Regions from separate parts of the Streptomyces sp. CNS606 genome, predicted to be linked through region 1. Evidence: riboswitches for the same ligand, from Rfam matches in the RefSeq annotation. Region 1 holds a riboswitch; the other holds the start of a gene.
The links. Region 1 has a riboswitch for cobalamin ahead of K304_RS0126280 (ribonucleoside-diphosphate reductase subunit alpha). Riboswitches for the same ligand answer to the same signal wherever they lie in the genome.
Positions count from the first base shown of each region.

Region 2: linked by a shared signal. The riboswitch ahead of K304_RS33685 (hypothetical protein) and the one ahead of K304_RS0126280 (ribonucleoside-diphosphate reductase subunit alpha) in region 1 are both predicted to bind cobalamin.

Region 1 is NZ_KE384522.1:358,166-365,351, forward strand. Features, by position in the region: gene mctP (monocarboxylate uptake permease MctP) at 1-1,444, shown strand, start outside; gene K304_RS0126275 (GNAT family N-acetyltransferase) at 1,512-2,027, shown strand; cobalamin riboswitch at 2,093-2,242, shown strand; gene K304_RS0126280 (ribonucleoside-diphosphate reductase subunit alpha) at 2,361-4,760, shown strand; gene K304_RS0126285 (ribonucleotide-diphosphate reductase subunit beta) at 4,820-5,776, shown strand; gene def (peptide deformylase) at 5,850-6,482, opposite strand; gene K304_RS0126295 (tetratricopeptide repeat protein) at 6,656-7,186, opposite strand, start outside.
Region 2 is NZ_AUFD01000031.1:6,075-13,260, forward strand. Features, by position in the region: gene K304_RS0118925 (ATP-binding cassette domain-containing protein) at 1-864, opposite strand, end outside; gene K304_RS0118930 (CbiQ family ECF transporter T component) at 861-2,027, opposite strand; gene K304_RS33685 (hypothetical protein) at 2,034-3,062, opposite strand; cobalamin riboswitch at 3,202-3,337, opposite strand; gene K304_RS0118940 (acyl-CoA thioesterase) at 3,388-3,846, opposite strand; cobalamin riboswitch at 3,986-4,200, opposite strand; gene K304_RS0118945 (ABC transporter ATP-binding protein) at 4,277-5,137, shown strand; gene K304_RS0118950 (iron-siderophore ABC transporter substrate-binding protein) at 5,134-6,111, shown strand; gene K304_RS0118955 (iron ABC transporter permease) at 6,116-7,186, shown strand, end outside.

The DNA.
Region 1 (7,186 bases):
CACCTGGTTCCTGCTCGGCGGCGACCTCTACACCGCGTACACCTTCGTGGCCGTGCCCGCGCTGATCTACTCGGCCGGCGCGGTGGGCTTCTTCGCGGTGCCGTACACGATTCTCGTCTACCCGCTGATCTTCCTTTTCCTGCCGCGTCTGTGGTCGGTGTCCCACCGGCACGGCTACGTGACGACCTCGGACTTCGTGAAGGGCCGCTTCGGCTCGCGCGGCCTGTCCCTGGCCGTGGCGCTGACCGGCATCCTCGCCACCATGCCCTACATCGCGCTGCAGCTCGTCGGCATCCAGGCGGTGCTGGACGTGATGGGCATCGGCGGCGGCGCGTCGACGCACTGGTTCATCAAGGACCTGCCGCTGCTCATCGCCTTCGGCGTGCTCGCGGCCTACACCTACTCCTCGGGACTGCGGGCACCGGCCCTGATCGCGTTCGTCAAGGACTCGCTGATCTACATCGTGATCGCCGTCGCGATCATCTACATCCCGATCAAGCTCGGGGGCTTCGACGACATCTTCTCCAGCGCGGGCGAGAAGCTCTCCGAGACCGGCGGAGCACTGGTCACCGGGCCCGAGGGCCACTGGGCGTACGCGACGCTGGCACTCGGCTCCGCGCTGGCGCTGTTCATGTACCCGCACGCGATCACCGCGACGCTGTCCAGCCGCAGCCGCGAGGTGATCCGCCGCAACACCACCATCCTGCCCCTGTACTCGCTGATGCTGGGCCTGCTGGCGCTGCTCGGCTTCATGGGCATCGCGGCCGGCATCTCGCTGGACAATCCGCAGCTGGTGGTGCCGCAGCTGTTCGAGAACATGTTCCCGGCCTGGTTCGCGGGCGTCGCGTTCGCCGCCATCGGCATCGGCGCCCTGGTCCCGGCGGCCATCATGTCGATCGCCGCGGCGAACCTGTTCACCCGGAACGTCTACCGCGACTTCCTCAAGCCGAACGCCACCCCGGAGCAGGAGACCAAGGTCTCCAAGGTCACCTCGCTGCTGGTGAAGGTCGGCGCCCTGGTCTTCGTCCTCACCCTGGACAAGACGGCGGCGCTCAACTTCCAGCTGCTGGGCGGCATCTGGATCGCGCAGACCTTCCCGTCCCTGGTCGGTGGCCTGTTCACGCGCTGGTTCCACCGGTGGGCGCTGCTCGCCGGCTGGGCGGCGGGCATGGTGTACGGCACCATCGCGGCGTACAACGTGTCCAGCCCGAAGCAGGAGCACTTCGGCGGCAGCACGGCGGAGATCCCGATGATCGGTGAGATCGGTTACATCGGCCTCACCGCCTTCGTGCTGAACGCGGTCGTCACGGTCGTCCTGACGGTGATCCTGCGGGCCGCCAAGGTCCCGGACGGGCGGGACGAGACCAAGCCGTCCGACTACCGCGCGGACGCCGGCGACCGGGGCGTGAAGGAGGAGCTGCCGGCTCCCACCGCCGCTCCCTGATCCACGGAACCCACCCGAGCACCCCACCGGCGGCACGGCCGCCGGTGGGGTGCTGCATGCTGGGGACATGGACGTGACGATCAGGGCGGCGCACGAGGCGGAGTACGGCGAGGTCGGAGACCTGACGGCCGACGCGTACCTGGAGGACGGGCTGCTCACCTACGGCGCGGAGGACCCGTACCTGGAGGTGCTGCGGAACGTGCCGCACCGCGCCGGGCACGCACAGGTCCTGGTCGCCGTGGACGCGGGCACCGGCGACCTGCTGGGCACCGTGACCTTCGTCGGGGACGGCGGGGAGTACGCGAACATCGCCCGGCCCGGCGAGGCCGAGTTCCGCATGCTGGCCGTGCACCGGAAGGGGCGGGGACGCGGCGTGGGCGAGGCGCTGGTGCGCGACTGCCTGGCACGCGCGCGGGCCCTCGGCCGGGAACGCGTGGTGCTCTCCACCGAGTCGAAGATGACGACCGCTCACCGCCTGTACGGGCGACTGCGGTTCGTGCGCACCCCGGCCCGCGACTGGGAGCCGATCCCCGGTCTGCCACTGTGGACCTTCGCGTTGGAGCTCGCCGACGACGAGGACTGACGGGCACGGCAATCCTACCAGCGACACAAGATGTTGGGGTGCTCGCGCGGAGCACCCCAACATGTATGCTCGTCCTCGCTGTCGCCGCAGGGGAATCCGGTGCGAATCCGGGACTGTCCCGCAACGGTGTGCGGCGTGCCGTGCCCTGCCTCCACGCGTCGAACGGGCCCCGGAACGCCGCGAGTCCGAGCACCTGCCGACGGCGTCGTACACGTCCGGGCCCCGTGGGATGGGCCGGCGGACGCGAGGTGACGCCGGCCCGCAACGGGTCGCCGCCTGCGCCCCGCCACGCCTCCCCACCGGCCCCCGCCGAGCGAGGGAGAGCACGTCACCGTGACCATCGCACCCGAGGCCGCAGCCGTCCCGGCGCCGTTCCCGGCGCCTTCCGGGCCGGATGCCGACAGCGCCCTGCTGGAGCGGCTGTTGACGGAGCTGACCGCCGACCTGCCCGCGACCGACGCCGCCCGGATCGGCGCGGCGGTACGGCGCGGACGGCACCCCGGATCGACCCACGCGGACCTGCGGTCGCTGGCCGTCGAGGCGGCGGCCGGACTCATCGGCGACGAACCGGAGTACGGGCGCCTGGCGGCCCGGCTGCTGACCCGCGCCGTGCGCGAGGAGGCCGCCGGCCAGGGCGCGACCTCATTCTCCGCCTCGGTCGCCGTCGGCCACCACGAAGGTCTGATCGCGGACTCCACCGCCGCATTCGTCAGCGCACACGCCGCACGCCTGGACGCCCTGGTCGACGCCGCCGTGGCGGACGGCGCCGACGACCGGTTCGGCTACTTCGGGCTGCGCACGGTCCACTCCCGCTACCTCCTGCGCCACCCCACGACCCGCCGGGTGGTCGAGACCCCGCAGCACTTCCTCCTGCGCGTCGCCTGCGGGCTGGCGGCGGACGACAGCGCGCGGGCCGTCGAGGAGGTCGCCGAGCTGTACCGGCTGACCAGCTCGCTGTCCTACCTGCCGTCCTCCCCGACGCTCTTCAACTCCGGCACCCGGCACCCGCAGATGTCGTCGTGCTACCTGCTGGACTCGCCGCTGGACGAACTGGACTCGATCTACGAGCGCTACCACCAGGTCGCCCGGCTCTCCAAGCACGCCGGCGGCATCGGTCTGTCCTGGTCCCGCGTCCGCGCCCGCGGCTCGCTCATCCGCGGCACGAACGGCCACTCCAACGGCATCGTGCCGTTCCTGCGCACGCTGGACGCCTCGGTCGCCGCGGTGAACCAGGGCGGCCGGCGCAAGGGCGCCGCCTGCGTCTACCTGGAGACCTGGCACGCCGACCTGGAGGAGTTCCTGGAGCTGCGGGACAACACCGGTGAGGAGGCCCGCCGCACCCACAACCTCAACCTCGCGCACTGGATCCCGGACGAGTTCATGCGCCGCGTCGAGGCCGACGCCGACTGGTCGCTGTTCTCCCCCGCCGAGGTGCCCGAACTGGTGGACCTCTGGGGCGACGACTTCGACGCCGCCTACCGTCGCGCCGAGGCGGACGGTAAGGCCGTGAAGTCCGTTCCGGCCCGGCAGCTGTACGCGCGGATGATGCGTACCCTCGCGCAGACCGGCAACGGCTGGATGACCTTCAAGGACGCCGCCAACCGCACGGCCAACCAGACCGCCGAACCGGGCCGCGTCGTCCACTCCTCCAACCTGTGCACCGAGATCCTGGAGGTGACCGACGACGACGAGACCGCCGTGTGCAACCTCGGCTCGGTCAACGTCGCCGCCCACCTCGGCGACGACGGCGGGATGGACTGGGAGCGTCTGGACGCCACCGTGCGCACCGCGGTGACCTTCCTGGACCGCGTGGTCGACGTCAACTACTACCCCACCGAGCAGGCAGGCGGCTCCAACGCACGCTGGCGTCCGGTCGGTCTGGGCCTGATGGGCCTCCAGGACGTCTTCTTCCGGCTGCGGCTGCCGTTCGACTCCCCCGCGGCGCAGCAGCTGTCCACCCGCATCTCGGAACGCATCATGCTCGCCGCCTACGAGGCGTCGGCCGACCTCGCCGAGCGGCACGGCCCGCTCCCGGCCTGGGAGTCGACCCGCACCGCACGCGGCGTGCTCCACCCCGACCACTACCCGGAGGCCGAACAGACCTGGCCGGAGCGCTGGTCGGCGCTGCGGACCCGGATCGCCGCCACCGGCATGCGGAACTCGCTGCTGCTGGCCATCGCCCCGACGGCGACCATCGCCTCCATCGCCGGCGCTTACGAATGCATCGAGCCGCAGGTGTCCAACCTGTTCAAGCGCGAGACGCTGAGCGGGGAGTTCCTCCAGGTCAACGGCTACCTGGTGGAGGAGCTGAAGCGGCTGGGCCGCTGGGACGACACCACCCGGGAGGCGCTGCGCGACGCCAACGGCAGCGTGCAGGACCTCCCGGGGCTGCCCGCGGAGGTACGCGAGCTGTACCGGACGGCGTGGGAGATCCCGCAGCGCGCGCTGATCGACATGGCGGCCGCCCGCACCCCGTACCTGGACCAGAGCCAGTCGCTGAACCTGTTCATGGCGTCGCCGACCATCGGCAAGCTCAGCTCGATGTACGCCTACGCCTGGAAGCGCGGCATCAAGACGACGTACTACCTGCGGTCGCGGCCGGCCACGCGGATCGCGCGGGCGGCCGGGTCGGCCACCGCTCAGGCCGCCGTACCCGCCCAGCAGGGCGCCGCGCCGGACGAGGCCGTCGCCTGCTCCCTGGAGAACCCCGAGTCCTGCGAGGCATGCCAGTGACCACCCCCAAGACGCACAAGAACCTGCTCGACCCGGGCTTCGAACTGACCCTGCGTCCGATGCGGTACCCGGAGTTCTACGAGCGCTACCGGGACGCGATCAAGAACACCTGGACCGTGGAGGAGGTCGACCTCCACTCCGACGTCGCCGACCTCGCCAAGCTCTCCTCCGGCGAACAGCACATGATCGGCCGCCTGGTGGCGTTCTTCGCCACCGGCGACTCCATCGTGGCGAACAACCTGGTGCTCACCCTCTACAAGCACATCAACTCGCCCGAGGCCCGGCTGTACCTGTCGCGGCAGCTGTTCGAGGAGGCCGTGCACGTCCAGTTCTACCTGACGCTGCTGGACACCTACCTGCCCGATCCGGACGAACGCACCCAGGCGTTCGCGGCGGTGGAGAACATCCCGTCCATCCGGGAGAAGGCGCAGTTCTGCTTCCGCTGGATGGACTCGGTGGAGAAGGTGGAACGGCTGGAGACGCGCGAGGACCGGCGCCGCTTCCTGCTCAACCTGATCTGCTTCGCGGCCTGCATCGAGGGGCTCTTCTTCTACGGCGCCTTCGCCTACGTGTACTGGTTCCGCTCGCGCGGCCTCCTGCACGGCCTGGCGACCGGCACGAACTGGGTGTTCCGCGACGAGTCGATGCACATGTCGTTCGCCTTCGACGTGGTCGACACCGTCCGCCACGAGGAGCCCGACCTCTTCGACGACGCGCTGGAGAAGCAGGTCACCGCGATGCTGGAGGAGGCGGTGGAGGCCGAGCTGCAGTTCGCCCGCGACCTGTGCGGCGAAGGGCTGCCGGGTATGAACACCGACTCGATGCGGGAATACCTGGAGGCCGTCGCGGACCAGCGGCTCGCCCGGCTCGGATTCCCCGTCCGCTACGGCTCGGCGAACCCGTTCTCCTTCATGGAGCTGCAGAACGTGCAGGAGCTGACGAACTTCTTCGAGCGGCGCGCCTCGGCGTACCAGGTCGCCGTCGAGGGCTCGGTGTCCTTCGACGACGACTTCTGAGCACGTCGGACGGCACGCGCGGACGGGCCGGCCGGGTCTCCCCGGCCGGCCCGTCCGCGTGTGCCGTGAACCGTCAGTCGTTGGGGACGGTCTCGTAGCGGGGGGTGCCCTCGGCCATCTGCTTCAGGGCGTCCTTGCGCTCACGCTTGGAGAGCCGGTCGATGTACAGGTAGCCGTTCAGGTGGTCGGTCTCGTGCTGGAGGCAGCGGGCGAAGTAGCCGGTGCCGCGCACCCGGATCGGCTTGCCGTCGGCGTCCTGGCCCCGGACCACGGCGAAGTCCGGGCGGGCCAGCTCGGCGTACGCGGTGGGGACCGAGAGGCAGCCCTCGCCCGAGTCGTCCAGCGACCGCCGGTCGGCCGGCAGCTCCTCCAGCACCGGGTTGACCACGACGCCGACGTGCCGGACGCCGTCGTCGTCGGGGCAGTCGTAGACGAAGACCTTGGCGTCGACGCCGATCTGGTTGGCGGCGAGGCCGACGCCCTCGGCGGCGCGCTGGCTGGCGAACATGTCGTCGATCAGCTTCGCGAGATCGTCGTCGAACGCGGTGACGTCCTTGCACTCCTTGTGCAGGACCGGATTGCCGACGACGGTGATCGGGCGAGCCGTCCCCCGCGCCCGGTACGCCTGCTCGCGCTCCTCGCAGTCCTCGGTGTCGACCACGAACTCCTCAGCCGGCTCCGACCGGGTCTGATGCTGCTGCGACATTCCGCCGTACGCCTTCCTCACGTCCTCGGGGCACCCGCCCCGGGACCTCCGCCTGGGCCGTTACCGCGCGTCCCGCGCGGGATACGCCCTACAGGGTACGGGGCGCGCCGCAGCGGCGGGCCGGATACCGGTGGCGGGCGGACCGCCGGGACGCCGCGGTCGTCGCTCCGGCCTCAGCAGACCTCTTCCAGATCACGCCACTCGCGGGTGTCCGGGCTGTCGGCGACCCAGCCGTCCAGCAGACCCCGCACCAGCCCGGAGGGGGCGGCGATGCCGCACTCGCGTTCCGGCACCCACAGATCGCCGGGCCCGCCCGCCGTCATGTGGCCGAGGGGCCCGGGATGACCGGGGGAGCTGTGGTCGTGCGGGTCCAGGTGAACGGTGCCGTCGCCCTCGTCGCTCGGCATGCTGCTCTCGGAGCAGGACCGGCACAGCAGCCGCACGGACGAGGACCAGTCCTCCGCGGCGAATCCGGCGTCGGCCGCCAGCCGCTCCAGGGCGTCCCGGTCCTCCTCGGCGGCCGCGTCGAGCAGCACCACCCAGGTGGGCACCGGCGAGGGCGCCCACAGCTCGATCTCGTCGAAGACGGGGTAGGCCGGACCGGCCGCCGTGGTCCGCTCGCCGTGCGGCACGCCGTCGTGCAGGATCACCTCGCCCCAGCGGCGCCCGGAGGACGGCAGCGGGATGCTCTGGATCTCCAGCCG
Region 2 (7,186 bases), on a different contig from region 1:
GGCGGTGAGCGCCGCCTCCCCGCCGGTGGCGGGCGGTTCGTCCGGGGCGGCGTCGCCGAGCCGGTCGCGCAGCGTGCGGGCCGCCCGCCGGGCGTCGCGCACGGACAGCGGCAGCGGGTCCCAGCCCGCCAGCCGCCCGAGGCGGACCACCGGAGGGGCCACGTCGCAGTCCCGCATCAGCGCGGCCGGAGAGCCCTCCCGGACCCGCCCGTCGTCGCCGACGTGCACCAGCCGGTCGGCGTACTGCAGCACGCGCTCCATCCGGTGTTCGGCCACCAGCACCGTGGTCCCGAGGTCGTGCACCAGCCGGGTGACGGCGGCCAGCACCTCCTCCGCGGCGGTCGGGTCGAGTGCGGACGTCGGCTCGTCCAGCACCAGGACCCGCGGGTGTGCGGTGAGCACCGAGCCGATCGCGACGCGCTGCTGCTGCCCGCCCGACAGGGTGCGCAGCGCACGGTGCCGCAGGTCCGCGATGCCCAGCAGGTCGAGAGTCTCCTCCACCCGCTTCCGCATCACCTTCGGCTCGATGGCCAACTGCTCCATCGTGTACGCCAGTTCCTCCTCCACGGTGTCGGTGACGAAACCGCTGAGGGGGTCCTGCCCCACCCGGCCGACCACGTGGGCGAGTTCCTGCGGGGGCAGCATGTGGGTGGCCAGCCCGTCGACGGACACCTCGCCCTGCAGGTGGCCGCCGGTGAAGTGCGGCACCAGCCCGTTGACCGCGCCGAGCAGCGTCGACTTGCCCACGCCGGTACGTCCGGCCACGAGGCACAACTCGCCCTCGTCCACGGTCAGCTCCACGTCCCGCAGCGCGGGACGCGCGCAGCCGTCGTAGGTGAAGGTGACCCGGTCGAAGCGGATCATGCGGCGGCTCCCTTCGTGAGGCCGGCGGGCGGACGCGGAGTCAGGAAGGCGGGCAGCACGCCGATCAGGACGGCCGCTGCGGGCAACAGCGCCACCTGCGGCCAGGCGATCGGGTCCAGCGACGGTTGCAGCGTCGCCGCGTCCGTGCGGGAGGCGACGTACATCACCGCCGCCGAGGCGAGCCCCGACGCGGCGACGAGCAGTTCCGCGGCGCGCCACCGGTCCGGCCGGTACCGGCTCCGGCGCACCCGGCGCCCGCCGAGGAAGAAGCCCGTCACGGCGACACCGAGAGCGGCGACGAGCAGCGGAGCGCCCAGGTACGACGGGGAGCCGCCGCCCAACGCCCCGTACAGGCCGACGCAGACGCCCAGCAGGCCGGCCAGCACCAGGCCGCCGGTGAGCAGCCGGGCCCGCCCGTCCAGCCGTCCGGTGCGGCCGTAGCCGTGCGACGCCATCGCCGCCGCGAGCGTCAGTGACCGGTTCATCGCGTCCTCCAGGACGGGGATGATCAGGCCGCGCAGGGCACGCCGGCCGCGCCCCGCCCCACCGCGGAGGCGGCGCGCCCGGTGCACCCGCTGGACGCTCTCCACCAGCTGCGGGGCCACGGTCAGGGTCACCACGACGGACGTCCCGACCTCGTACAGGGCGCCCGGCAGGGCCTTGAGCATGCGCTTGGGGTTGGCGAGGGCGTTGGCGGCGCCCACACACACCACCATCGCCGCCAGCCGCATCCCGTCGTAGAAGCCGCCGAGCAGCTCCTCCGCGGCGACCGGGCCGAGCAGGCGGATGCCGCGCGCCAGTTCGGGCAGCGGGATCTCGGGCAGCACGAACAGCACCACGTCGCCCTGGCCCCCGCCGAAGACGATCCGGAACACCACCCGCATCAGGACGATGAACGCGCCCAGCGCGAGGTAGAGGCGGAACGCGAGCGCCCAGGGGGCGTCGCTGCGCCGCTGCACGACGACCAGGCCCGCCACCGACAGCAGCAGCCCGAGCAGCACGGGGTTGCCGGTCCGGCTCGCGGCGGCCGCGAGGCCCAGCGCCCACAGCCACCAGCAGCCCGGGTGCAGCGTCCGGGGCAGCGCGCCCGCCGCCCGGCGTACGGCGGGGGAGCCGGACGGCGGTGCGAGGGCGGTGGTTCTGCCTCCTGCGGAGTCCTTCACGTCCGGCTAGTCCCCGTGCCCGGTGCGACGGCGGCGCCAGGCGAGGACCGCGGCGCCGACGGCGAGGGCGGCGGCCGCCGCGGCGGTCAGCGCGGTCCCGGCGGACAGGGAGGAGCCGGACGCCGTCTGGTCGGGCCGGTCCTCGCCGCCGCTCCAGTCCGCGGCCTCGGTCGGGCTCGGAGCGGCCCCGGGAGCGGCCGGCCCGTCGTCGGCGGAGGCGGTGGGGTCGGGGCTCTTCTTCCCGTCCCGCTTCTTGTCGCCGTCGCGGTCCTTCTCGTCCGGCTTTCCGTCCTCGTCCCGGTCGCCCGGGCGGTCCGACGCCGGGCCGTCTCCGTTCCCCGGACGGTCGGCACCGGTGTCACCGGACGACGCGCCGCCGCCCGGGCCGGTGCCGCCGGTCCCGCCGGAGGAGCCGCCCGAGGACGATCCACCGCTCGACGACGACCCGCCGGACGAGGACCCACCGGACGACGATCCGCCGGAGGAGGAACCGCCGGAGCTCTGCCCGCCGTTGGACGCGGACGGCCGGCGCGGGGCGACGCGCGGCGCGGGCGCGGAGTCCATGTCGCGCCCCTTGGAGAAGGACCAGCCCTCGAAGCTGCCCTCCGGAGGATTGCGGTAGGTCGCCCCGTACTGGCTGTACGTCCACGCGCCGCCGTTCGGCGCGTGCCAGTAGGACCAGTACGCCGAGGCCGGCGGGGTGTCGATGCAGGGTTCGGTCTCCGCCGTGGGCTTGCCCTCCAGCCGGCAGATGAACGACTCGCCCCAGCGGTTGGTGCCGGTCACCTGGATGCCCGCCGCCTTCAGCGCCGCGAGTCCGGTCTCCTGACTGTCCACGGCGCACCGGACGAGGGTCTGTCCGCCGAGTTCGCGGAAGTCGACGATCACGGTGACCCCGTTGCCGTCGGGGCAGAAGCCGGGACGGCCGCGGGAGGTGTCGACCGCGGCGGCCTTCTCCGGTGTGCCGAGACCGGTCAGCACGCCGCAGGCCGTCACCAGGACGGCGGTGATCCACGCGCGTAGTACTCGGCTCATCGTCGGTGCCCCTCCCCTGAGGTGGGCACCGGCCCCCGGCACGTACGCGCCCCCGACGCGCCGATCGTGCTTCAGGCGGCGTTCAGGGGCGGGGAAACCGAGGGGTCGGGCTCCACGCTGCAGACCATGACAGTGCAAAGCGGTGCACGTGCGCGCGGGCGGTCCGGCTCACGGCGGGCGGTGCCGCCGTTCACGGTTGCAGGTCAGCGCCGGATTCCCACCGGCTTCCCCATCGCGTACGCATTCAGTTGTCGTCCTCGCGGACAGTGGACAAGTGTACGGACGCTCCGGGACGTTGACCAGAACGCCCGCTGTGAGCCCGCACTCACTCGCCCCCGGGGGCATCCGCCCCGGGCAGCGGCGGCACCGGGCGCGGCCGTCCGTCCGCGTCGACCGCGACGAACGTGAGCTGCGCGGTGGCCACTTCGGTGACCGGTCCGGGAGAGTTCCACCGCTCCGCGGTGACCCGGACCGCGATGTTCATCGAGGTCCTGCCGACGCCCTCCAGCCCGGCGTGCACGGTGAGCAGGTCGCCCGCGCGCACGGGGGCCAGGAACCGCATCCGGTCGACGGAGACCGTCACCGCCGGCGGGCCGCCGTGCCTGCCGGCGGCGGCCGCCGCCGCGTCGTCGATGAGTTTCATCACCACGCCGCCGTGGATGGTGCCGTAGAGGTTGGTGTCGTGCTCGCTCATGATGTGCGCGAGCGTGACGGCGGACCGGGACGCGCGGGATGCCGCGTGGTCCGCCGGGTCGGTGCGGAAGACGGTGGGCTGGTGTGCCACAGAACTCTCCTTCGCGAGTCGCTGTCCGGCCGGGACGAGGAGGGTGTCGGAGAGTGGCGCGGTCAACGGTCCGCGCGCGACGGCACGGCCGGAGTCCGGCACCGGCCTTCCCTCGAGGCCCCGGGCACCGTGGGCGGTTGTCGCACACGGGCGACCGGCAGGTCTTCGGACTCGCGGGCGCGTCCCGTCAGGACACCTACAGGCCGTCGCTTCCCAGGTCCGTTGCCGGGCCCAGTGCGTGTGACGGCGGTCGTTCCCGCTCACCGCTGCGGGGCAGTCCCGGATTCCCACCGGGTTCCCTCTTGCGACGCCGCTCCTGGACAGGAGGGGCGAACCGGTTGCATGCTCAACATAACCGCGTCGATCCGGAAAGCGGAAACCCGCGGCCCCGGGAGCCACCATCCGTTTAGGTGAGGCTAGCCTTATCTGCGTGAAAGCTGGTGAAGAGACCCCCGAGGCCCCGCCCGTCCGCGGTCACGCGCTGTCGGCCGCGGACCTGACCGTCGCCTACGACGCCGTCGACGTCGTGCACGACGCGTCGGTCGCTCTGCCCCTCGGTGAGGTGACCGTCCTGGTCGGCCCGAACGGCAGCGGGAAGTCGACGCTGCTGCGGACCCTCGCCCGCCTGCAGCGGCCCCGGCACGGCACACTCGCCATCGACGCCGACACCGACGGCTTCGCGCTGAGCCCCCGCGAGTTCTCCCGGCAGGTGGCCCTGCTCACCCAGGGCCGCGCCGCGCCCAGCGGCCTGTCGGTACGGGACGTCGTGGAGTTCGGCCGCTACCCGTACCGGGGGCGCTGGGGCAGGGCCGACCCGCGAGGCCGGGCGGCCGTGGACCGGGCCCTCCGGCTGACCGGCGTCGAGGAACTCGCCGAACGCGGCGCCGAACACCTCTCCGGAGGACAGCTCCAGCGCGTCTGGCTCGCCGGCTGCCTCGCCCAGGAGACCGGCGTCCTCCTGCTCGACGAACCGACCACCTACCTCGACCTGCGCTACCAGGTCGAACTCCTCGACCTCATCCGCGACCTCGCGGACGTCCACGACATCGCCGTCGGCGTCGTCCTGCACGACCTCGACCAGGCCGCCGCGGTCGCCGACCGGATCGTGCTGCTCCACGAGGGACGGATCATCGCGGACGGACCCCCCGAGGACGTCCTGACCCCCGAACGCCTCACACAGACCTACGGCATCCGCGTCGAGGTCACCGCGGACCCCCTGACCGGCCACCTGCGCACCCGTGCCGTCGGCCGCCACCACACCCGGAACGAAAGGCTCACCACACCCTCATGAGACGCCTCCTCCTCGCCGCGGCGGCGGCCACCGCCGCCCTCACCCTGACCGCCTGCGGCACCACCGAGCCCGCCGCCGACGACGCGAAGAAGTCCGGCGACTCCCTCGTCCTCACCGACGCCCAGGGCAAGAAGGTCACCCTCGACGGACCCGCCGAACGCGTCGTCGGCACCGAGTGGAACGTCGTCGAACACCTCGTCTCCCTGGGCGTCGACCCGGTCGGCGTCGCCGACGTCAAGGGCTACAACACCTGGGACACCGTCGTCCCGCTGGAGAACGACCCCAAGGACATCGGCGTCCGCGGCGAGCCCAGCATGGACGGCATCGCCTCGCTCAAGCCGGACCTCATCGTCGCCACCACCGACCTCCAGCCGTCCGCGGTCAAGCAGCTGCGCGAGGTCGCGCCCGTCCTGACGGTGCGCTCCGCCGACGCCTCCGGCCAGATCGACCGGATGACCCGGAACCTCGACCTCATCGCCGAGGCCACCGGCACCACCGACAAGGCCGACACGCTCAAGGCCGACTTCGAGGCGAAGATCGCCGAAGGGAAGAAGGCGCTGGACGAGGCCGGACTCGGCGGTGCGTCCTTCGCCTTCGCCGACGGCTACGTGACCTCCAACCAGGTCTCCGTCCGGCCGTTCACCTCCCGCTCCCTCATCGGCGAGGTCAACGAGAAGGTCGGCCTGGAGAACGCCTGGAAGATGAAGGGCGACGAAGCCTACGGACTCGGGGCCACCGACGTCGAAGGGCTCACCACGCTCGGCGACGACGTGCACTTCGCCCACATCGGCAGCGACGGCGACGAGGCCAGCACGCCCTTCACCGACGAACTCGCCGACAACGCCGTCTGGACGTCCCTGCCGTTCGTGAAGGCCGGCAACGTGCACCGGCTGCCCGACGGCATCTGGATGTTCGGCGGCACCGAGTCGATGGAGGCGTACATCGACGCCCTCGTCGAGGCGCTGACGAAGTAGCAGCATGGCCGTCACCGCACCCCCTCCCGCCACCCGCACGCCCCCCGGCGCCTCGAAGACCCGGCGTACGGGCACGGCCGCGGTGACGGCCGCGCTGGTCCTGACCCTCGCCACCCTCGCGCTCGCCGACATCACGCAGGGCACCGCCGCGGTCGGCCCGGCCGAAGTCTGGAAGGCGCTCACCGGCCGCGCCGAACCCGGCGACGCCTCCGTCGTCATCGCCTCCCGGCTGCCCCGGATGACCGCCGGCCTGCTCGTCGGCGCCGCCCTCGGCGCGGCGGGCGCCGCCCTCCAGGCGATCAGCCGCAACGTGCTCGCCTCACCCGACACCCTCGCCGTCAACGCGGGCTCCTACCTCGCGCTCGGCGTGGCCGCCGTCACCGGCCTCTCGCTGCCGCTGCTCGCCTCCTCCGGGGTCGCCTTCGCCGGCGGGCTCCTGGCCGCCACCGTCGTCCTCGGCCTGTCCGGCCTCGGCGCCGGCACCGTGCGGCTCGTCCTCGCGGGCAGCGCCCTCACCCTCGGCCTCATCGCCCTCACCGAGGCGCTTCTCCTGCTCTTCCCCGAGCAGACCGCCGGCCTGTACGCGTGGAACCAGGGCAGCATCGCCCAGAACGGCTTCGACGGCGTGGTGCAGATGGCGCCGCTCGTCCTCGTCGGCCTCGCCGGGCTGCTGCTGCTCAGCCGCCGCATCGACGCCCTCTCCCTCGGCGACGACGCCGCGCGCGGGCTCGGCGTCCCCGTCCGTGCCACCCGCGTCACGACGGTGATCCTCGCGGTGCTGCTGGCCGCCGCCGCCGTCACGCTGGCCGGCGCCATCGGCTTCGTCGGCCTGTGCGCCCCCGCGCTGGTCCGTCTCCTCGGGCGCCGGTTCCGCTCGTTCAACCGGCCGTGGACGAGCATGCCGGTCGCCGGACTGGTCGGCGGCGTGCTGGTGCTCGGCTCGGACGTGGCGCTGCGCGCGGCCGTGCCGGGCGACCTCGCCGTCGCCGTCCCCACCGGCATCGTCACCAGCCTCCTCGGCGCCGCGTTCCTCGTCGTGATGGCGACGCGCGGCCGCGACACCGGCGGCGCCACC